DNA from 2 places in the Streptomyces sp. NPDC028722 genome. Region 1 is predicted to be linked to the other one. Evidence: riboswitches for the same ligand, from Rfam matches in the RefSeq annotation. Region 1 holds a riboswitch; the other holds the start of a gene.
The links. Region 1 has a riboswitch for S-adenosylmethionine ahead of AB0F03_RS01005 (aminotransferase class V-fold PLP-dependent enzyme). Riboswitches for the same ligand answer to the same signal wherever they lie in the genome.
Positions count from the first base shown of each region.

Region 2: it holds a riboswitch for S-adenosylmethionine, as region 1 does, so the genes downstream of both, thrC (threonine synthase) here and AB0F03_RS01005 (aminotransferase class V-fold PLP-dependent enzyme) in region 1, are expected to answer to the same signal.

Region 1 covers NZ_JBEZWU010000001.1:225,940-229,340, forward strand. The annotation lists gene AB0F03_RS01005 (aminotransferase class V-fold PLP-dependent enzyme) at 1-1,117, opposite strand, end outside; SAM riboswitch class IV at 1,294-1,410, opposite strand; gene trpD (anthranilate phosphoribosyltransferase) at 1,485-2,549, opposite strand; gene AB0F03_RS01015 (cytochrome bc complex cytochrome b subunit) at 2,671-3,401, opposite strand, start outside.
Region 2 covers NZ_JBEZWU010000003.1:366,313-369,713, reverse strand. The annotation lists gene AB0F03_RS06955 (trehalose-6-phosphate synthase) at 1-247, opposite strand, end outside; gene AB0F03_RS06950 (glucosyl-3-phosphoglycerate synthase) at 322-1,266, opposite strand; SAM riboswitch class I at 1,423-1,579, shown strand; gene thrC (threonine synthase) at 1,597-2,880, shown strand; gene AB0F03_RS06940 (MoaD/ThiS family protein) at 2,877-3,152, shown strand.

The sequences.
Region 1 (3,401 bases):
CGTCGCGCACGCCGATGCCGTACTCGGCGGAGAGGGCGGCGGCGAAGTGCGAGCTGTTCCAGCCCTCGACGACGAAGGAGAGGACACCCACGCGCGGGGCGTCGTCGCCGAAGAGGGAGAGGATCCTGACCTCCGGGACCTCGGCGAGGCCCTCGCGGACCGTGCGGATCAGCTGCTCCTCGCGGGCGACGAGGGTGTCCCAGCCGGCCTCGGTGAGGGCCTTGCAGGCGGCGGCGATGGAGTAGGCGCCGATCACGTTCGGGGAGCCGGCCTCGTGGCGGGCGGCGCTGTCGTGCCACTCCACGGCCACCCCGCCGTCCTGCCGCCGGGTGACCTTGCGGCTGGCGCCGCCGCCCGCGAGGTACGGCTCGGCCGCCCGCAGCCAGTCGGCGCGGCCGGCCAGGACACCGGAGCCGAAGGGGGCGTACAGCTTGTGGCCGGAGAAGGCGACCCAGTCGACGTCCAGGTCCCGGATGTCCACCGGGTGGTGGGGGGCCAGCTGGGCGGCGTCCAGGACGATGCGGGCGCCGTGGGCGTGCGCGGCTGCGGCCAGCTCGCGCACCGGCCACAGCTCGCCGGTGACGTTGGAGGCGCCGGTGACGCAGACCAGGGCCGGGCCGTGGGGGTCGCGGCCGGCGAGGGCCCGCTCCAGGGTGCGGACCGCCTGGCGCGGGGTGCGCGGGGCGTCGAGGTAGGTCACCCGGGCGTCCTGCCAGGGCAGCAGGGAGGCGTGGTGCTCGGTCTCGAAGACGAAGACCTGGCAGCCGGCCGGGAGGGCGCGCGCCAGGAGGTTGAGGGAGTCGGTGGTCGAGCGGGTGAAGACGACCTGGTCGTCCGGGCGGCAGCCGAGGAACTCGGCGACGGTCCTGCGGGCGTTCTCGAACAGGTCGGTGGAGAGCTGGGAGAGGTAGCCGGCGCCACGGTGGACGCTGCCGTAGTACGGGGCGTAGGCCGCGACGTCGTCCCAGACCCGCTGGAGGGCGGGGGCGCTGGCCGCGTAGTCGAGGGCGGCGTAGGCGACCTCGCCGCCCGTCACGAGCGGGACGGTGACGTCCCGGCCCAGGACGGGCAGCGGGGCGCAGAGGGACCGGTCGGCGGCAGCGGTGGAGACGGACATGGCTGAACTCCCGTGAAGGCAGGTGGAATCCGCCGGGCGAGCGGGTGTGCTTGAGCGCCGGTGGGGTGAAGGGGGATGCGGAGGCGGGGCTCTGCGGCCCTAGCGCATTCGCTTGCTCACGGGAGGCTCCTCGACGACCAGGATCCCTGGTCCCACACCCTGAGAGGTGTGCGAGGGATCCGCGCTTGCCGTGGACCTTGCTGTCCACGGCCTGGTCTTCACCCGGGGCACCCCGCCACGGACGGAGGGTTGCCGGACAGTCGGCCGGGGCCTCATGACTGTCACTCATGACCTGGTGGAAGAACGTACGCGAACTGATCGTCGTCCCGCAACCCGTGTCCGGATCGCGGGACGACGTGCGGTGCGGTCAGGCGTTGCTGGCCGCCACCCACCGCTCCAGCGTCCGCCGGGCCGCGCCCGAGTCGATCGACTCCGCGGCTCGCGCCATGCCCGCGCGGAGCTGCTCGGTGAGCGACGCGCCGGTCGGCTCCAGGGCCACCAGGGCCGCCGCCGAGTTCAGCAGGACGGCGTCCCGTACGGGTCCCTGCTCGCCGTCGAGCAGACGGCGGGCGACGTCGGCGTTGTGGGCCGGGTCGCCGCCGCGCAGCGCCTCCACCGGGACCAGGGGCAGACCGGCGTCACGGGGGTCGAAGGACTCCTCGCGGACCCGGCCGTCGCGGACCACCCACACCCGGGAGGTGGAGGTCGTCGTCAGCTCGTCCAGGCCGTCGTCGCCCCGGAAGACCAGGGAGGAGTTGCCCCGTTCCGCGAGCACGCCCGCGACGATGGGCGCCTCGTGCGCGACGGCGACACCGACCGCCTGGGCCCGCACCCGCGCCGGGTTGGTCAGCGGGCCGAGCAGGTTGAACACGGTCCGGATGCCCAGCTGTCCCCGGGCGGCGCCCACATGGCGCAGGGCGGGGTGGAACTTCACCGCGAAGCAGAAGGTGATGCCGGCCTCCTCCGCGACCTCCACGACCCGGCGGGGGGTCAGGTCGAGGTTGACGCCGAGCTTCTCCAGGACGTCGGAGGAGCCGGACGCCGAGGAGGCGGCGCGGTTGCCGTGCTTGACGACCTTCGCGCCCGTGCCGGCGACGACCAGCGAGGACATGGTGGAGATGTTCACCGTCCTGGCCCCGTCGCCGCCGGTGCCGACGATGTCGACGGTGCGGCCGGGCACCTCGATCACGTTCGCGTGCTCGTACATCGTGCGGACCAGGCCGGTGATCTCCTGGACCGTCTGCCCCTTCGCCCGCAGCGCCACCGCGAAACCGGCGATCTGGGCGTCGGTCGCCTCACCGCGCATGATGCGGTCCATCGCCCACGCGGTGTCGTCGGCCGCCAGGTCACGGCCCTCCAGGAGGCCGTTCAGCAGGACGGGCCAGGAGCGGCCCGCCGTGGTGTCGCCTCCAGCGGGGGTCACAGCGCTCATCAGCCGCTCCTCGTACACGGTCCTGCTCGGTCGTACCCCACCCTATCCAGCCCGAGGCACCGCGAAGGGCCCCGTCCGCGAGGCGGACGGGGCCCTTCTGCGTGGTGTGGCGACGCGGGGATCAGTGGTGGCCGTGGCCGCTCGTGATCTCCTTGAACTCCTCGACGGTCGGCTTGGGGATCTGGCTGTCCTCGCCGTAGTAGACGTTGGAGAGCTTGACCCGCAGCTTCTGCGAGGTGCCCACCTTGCGCTCGACGCCGTTCTCGTCGGTCGTCGGACCGATCTCGGCCGGCCGGTACTGCTCGTGCGAGGTGAGCGTGTGCAGCTGCTCCTGGCTGAGCGGCTCGTGCACCTCGATGAACTCACCGTGCGGCAGCCGCTTGATGATGCCGGTCTCGCGGCCGTGCAGCACCTTGTCGCGGTCGCGGCGCTGGAGGCCGAGGCAGATCCGCCGGGTGGCGATGAACGTGAGGACCGGTCCGGCGAAGAACGCGATGCGGACGAACCAGGTGACCGCGTTGATCGACAGATGGAAGTGCGTGGCGATGATGTCGTTGCCACCACCGATCAGCATGATCACGTAGCCGGCGACCCACGCGGCGCCGAAGGCGGTGCGGGTCGGGGCGTTGCGCGGCCGGTCCAGGATGTGGTGCTCGCGCTTGTCGCCGGTGATCCAGGACTCGATGAACGGGTACAGCGCGATCATCGCGAGGAACAGCCCGAACAGCGCCAGCGGGATGAACACGCCCAGGACCAGCGTGTGGCCCCAGAAGTTGATCTCCCAGCCCGGCATGGCGCGGACGAGACCCTCGGCGAAGCCCATGTACCAGTCGGGCTGGGCGCCCGTGGAGA
Region 2 (3,401 bases), on a different contig from region 1:
CGGTGTCCCCGGCCGGCAGCAGCGCGCCGTCCGCGCGCCGTACGGCCTCGCGGTCGCCGCCGCCGAGCGCGGCGCACACCCACACGGAGTCCGCGTCGGACCCGATGGCCGACAGCCCGGAGACGAGCCCGCCGCCGCCCCGCCTGGCGTGCAGCGATCCCTCCTCGTCGATCTGATACGAAACCGGGCCGCGATTGGACGCGACCAGCACCTGAGCCTTTTCAGCAGCGCCGTGCGTGGAAGCCATACGCCTCAACCTAGCCCGGCCCACAAACGCTCAAACGTGCGGTCCGCCCACGAAGGGGGCCGTATACGGACTGTTCACGCCACCTTGCGCTCGGCGTACTCGGCGATCTCCACCATGGGCGGCCGTTCCTCGGTGTCCACCGAGTAGGTGCGCGGCTCGAACCCGTTCTCGCCCCGCTCGAACTGGGTCAGCGCGGGCCGGACCAGATGGCCGCGGGCCAGCCGGAGCTGGGCGGTGCGGTAGATCGCGGCGGCCATCCGGCCCAGGGCCTGCCCGTCCTGGTGGCGGTGCAGGCGCACGCCCACGTCGACCTGGGCGAGCGCGTCCAGGCCGGCCAGGTGCAGCGCGTCCACCAGCATCCCCAGTTCCACGCCGTAGCCGACGGGGAACGGCAGTTGCTCCAGCAGGGTGCGGCGGGCCGCGTACTCGCCGCCCAGCGGCTGCACGAAACCGGCCAGCTGCGGCCAGTGCATGTTCAGCAGCGGCCGGGCCATGAGTTCGGTGACCCGGCCGCCCTGTCCGGCCGCGCCGCCGAGCGGGCGGTCGTACATCGCCTTGACCAGGTCGACGCCGGGGTCGGTGAGCAGCGGGCCGACGATCCCGGTGACGAAGTCGGAGGAGAACTCGCGCAGGTCCGCGTCGATGAAGCAGACGATGTCCCCGCCGGTCACCAGCAGCGAGCGCCACAGCACCTCGCCCTTGCCGGGGACGGCGGGGATGCGGGGCAGGATGGCGTCGCGGTGGACGACCCGGGCGCCGGCGCGCGCGGCGACCTGCGCGGTGCGGTCGGTGGAGCCGGAGTCGACGACGACGATCTCGTCGACCAGCGGTATCTGCTCCACGAGGTCGTGGCGGATGACCGCGACGATGTCGCCGACCGTCTCCTCCTCGTTGAGCGCGGGCAGCACGACGCTGATCGTCTGGCCCGTGCGCTGCTTGGCGGCCAGGATCCGGTGGGGCGGGCGGTCGGTCACGGACCAGGAGCGGTCGGCCAGCCAGCGCTCGACTTCTTCCAGCACGGTCTGTGGTTCCTCACTGTCACGACCACACGCACACGGTGTGATCCATCTCGCGGTACGGACGACTATCTCAACTGTCCTGGCCTTCGGTTACAGTCTTGAACAACGCCGGTGACCATCGCATGTCGGGGGTCGCTCGCGTCCACAACCACATATTGCTCATCCAGAGGGGCAGAGGGACACGGCCCGATGAAGCCCCGGCAACCCTCCAGTCGGTTCTCGTAGATCAGTTCTGATCGTCTTCGCGAGGCTCCCGGCTAGGGAAGGTGCCAAATCCGTCTCACGGCGAAGTGCGTCGTGAGGAAGATGAGGAGAAAGGGCCTCGCCTCCATGGCTGTGCAGACAGTTGCAAGCACCGGCAGTTCCACCGTCGACCTCGGTCCCGCCACGGCCCTGAGCTGTCGCGAGTGCGGTCACCGGGTGCCGCTCGGCCCGGTCTTCGCCTGCGAGGAGTGTTTCGGTCCGCTGGAGATCGCCTACGACTTCTCCGCCCACGACACCGAAGAGCTGCGCCGCCGTATCGAGGCGGGCCCCGCGAACATCTGGCGCTACGCCCCGCTGCTGCCGGTCCCCGCGGACGTCGCCGGCAAGCCCAACCTGAACCCGGGCTGGACCGAGCTGGTCAGGGCGGACAACCTGGCGCGCGAGCTGGGCGTGACCGGCGGGCTGTACGTGAAGGACGACTCCGGGAACCCGACGCACTCCTTCAAGGACCGGGTCGTCGCCCAGGCCCTGGAGGCCGCCCGCGCCTTCGGCTTCACCACCCTGTCCTGCTCCTCCACGGGCAACCTGGCCGGTGCCGTCGGCGCCGCCGCCGCCCGGGCCGGCCTGCGCTCCTGCGTGTTCATCCCGCACGACCTGGAGCAGGCCAAGGTCGTCATGGCCGCCGTATACGGCGGTGAACTGGTCGGCATCGAGGGCAACTACGACGACGTGAACCGCTTCTGCTCCGAGCTGATCGGCGACTCGGCCGGCGAGGGCTGGGGCTTCGTCAACGTCAACCTGCGGCCGTACTACGCGGAGGGCTCCAAGACCCTGGCGTACGAGATCTGCGAGCAGCTCGGCTGGCGGCTGCCCGACCAGATCGTGGTCCCGATCGCCTCCGGCTCCCAGCTCACGAAGATCGACAAGGGTCTCCGGGAGCTGATCGAACTCGGTCTCGTCGAGGACCGGCCGTACCGGATCTTCGGCGCGCAGGCCGAGGGCTGCTCGCCGGTGTCCACCGCCTTCAAGGCCGGGCACGACGTCGTACGGCCGCAGAAGCCGAACACGATCGCCAAGTCGCTCGCCATCGGCAACCCGGCCGACGGCCCGTACGTGCTGGACATCGCGCGCCGCACCGGTGGTGCCGTGGAGGACGTCACCGACCAGCAGGTGGTGGACGCGATCAAGCTGCTCGCGCGGACCGAGGGCATCTTCGCGGAGACCGCCGGCGGTGTCACCGTGGGCGTCACCCGCAAGCTGATCGAGAACGGTGTGCTGGACCCGGCGAAGACCACGGTCGTCCTGAACACCGGTGACGGCCTGAAGACCCTGGACGCGGTGGCCGGGACCGGTCTCACCGCCACCATCCGCCCGACCCTGGACTCCTTCCGAGAGGCTGGCCTCGCATGAGCGTGACCGTTCGCATCCCCACCATCCTGCGCACCTACACCGGCGGTTCGGCCGAGGTCGCCGCCGAGGGCGCGACCCTCGCCGACGTCATCGCCGACCTGGAGAAGAACCACGCCGGGATCGCCGCCCGGGTGCTGGACGACCAGGGCAAGCTGCGCCGGTTCGTGAACGTGTACGTCAACGACGACGACGTCCGCTTCGAGCAGGGCCTCGAGACCGCCACGCCGGACGGTGCGGGAGTGTCGATCATTCCGGCGGTCGCCGGCGGCTGATCCGCCGCATCATTACCTTCGGTAACGCCGGTTACATATCGTTCATGTGATTGCCCCCTCCGTAAGAGAAGCGGAGGGGGCAATTCTGTGTGATTGAGCGCGGTAGAGTTGGGGAACACGGTCGCGGTCCTCGGGTCGGCGGCCCCTCAATTCATGCCGCACGCCCGATAAGAAACAGCCAAAGTGCTGGGGTGTTCCGCGGCATTTGTTCCCTTTGCGGGGCCCGACTTGCCCTGAAGTCGGATGAAT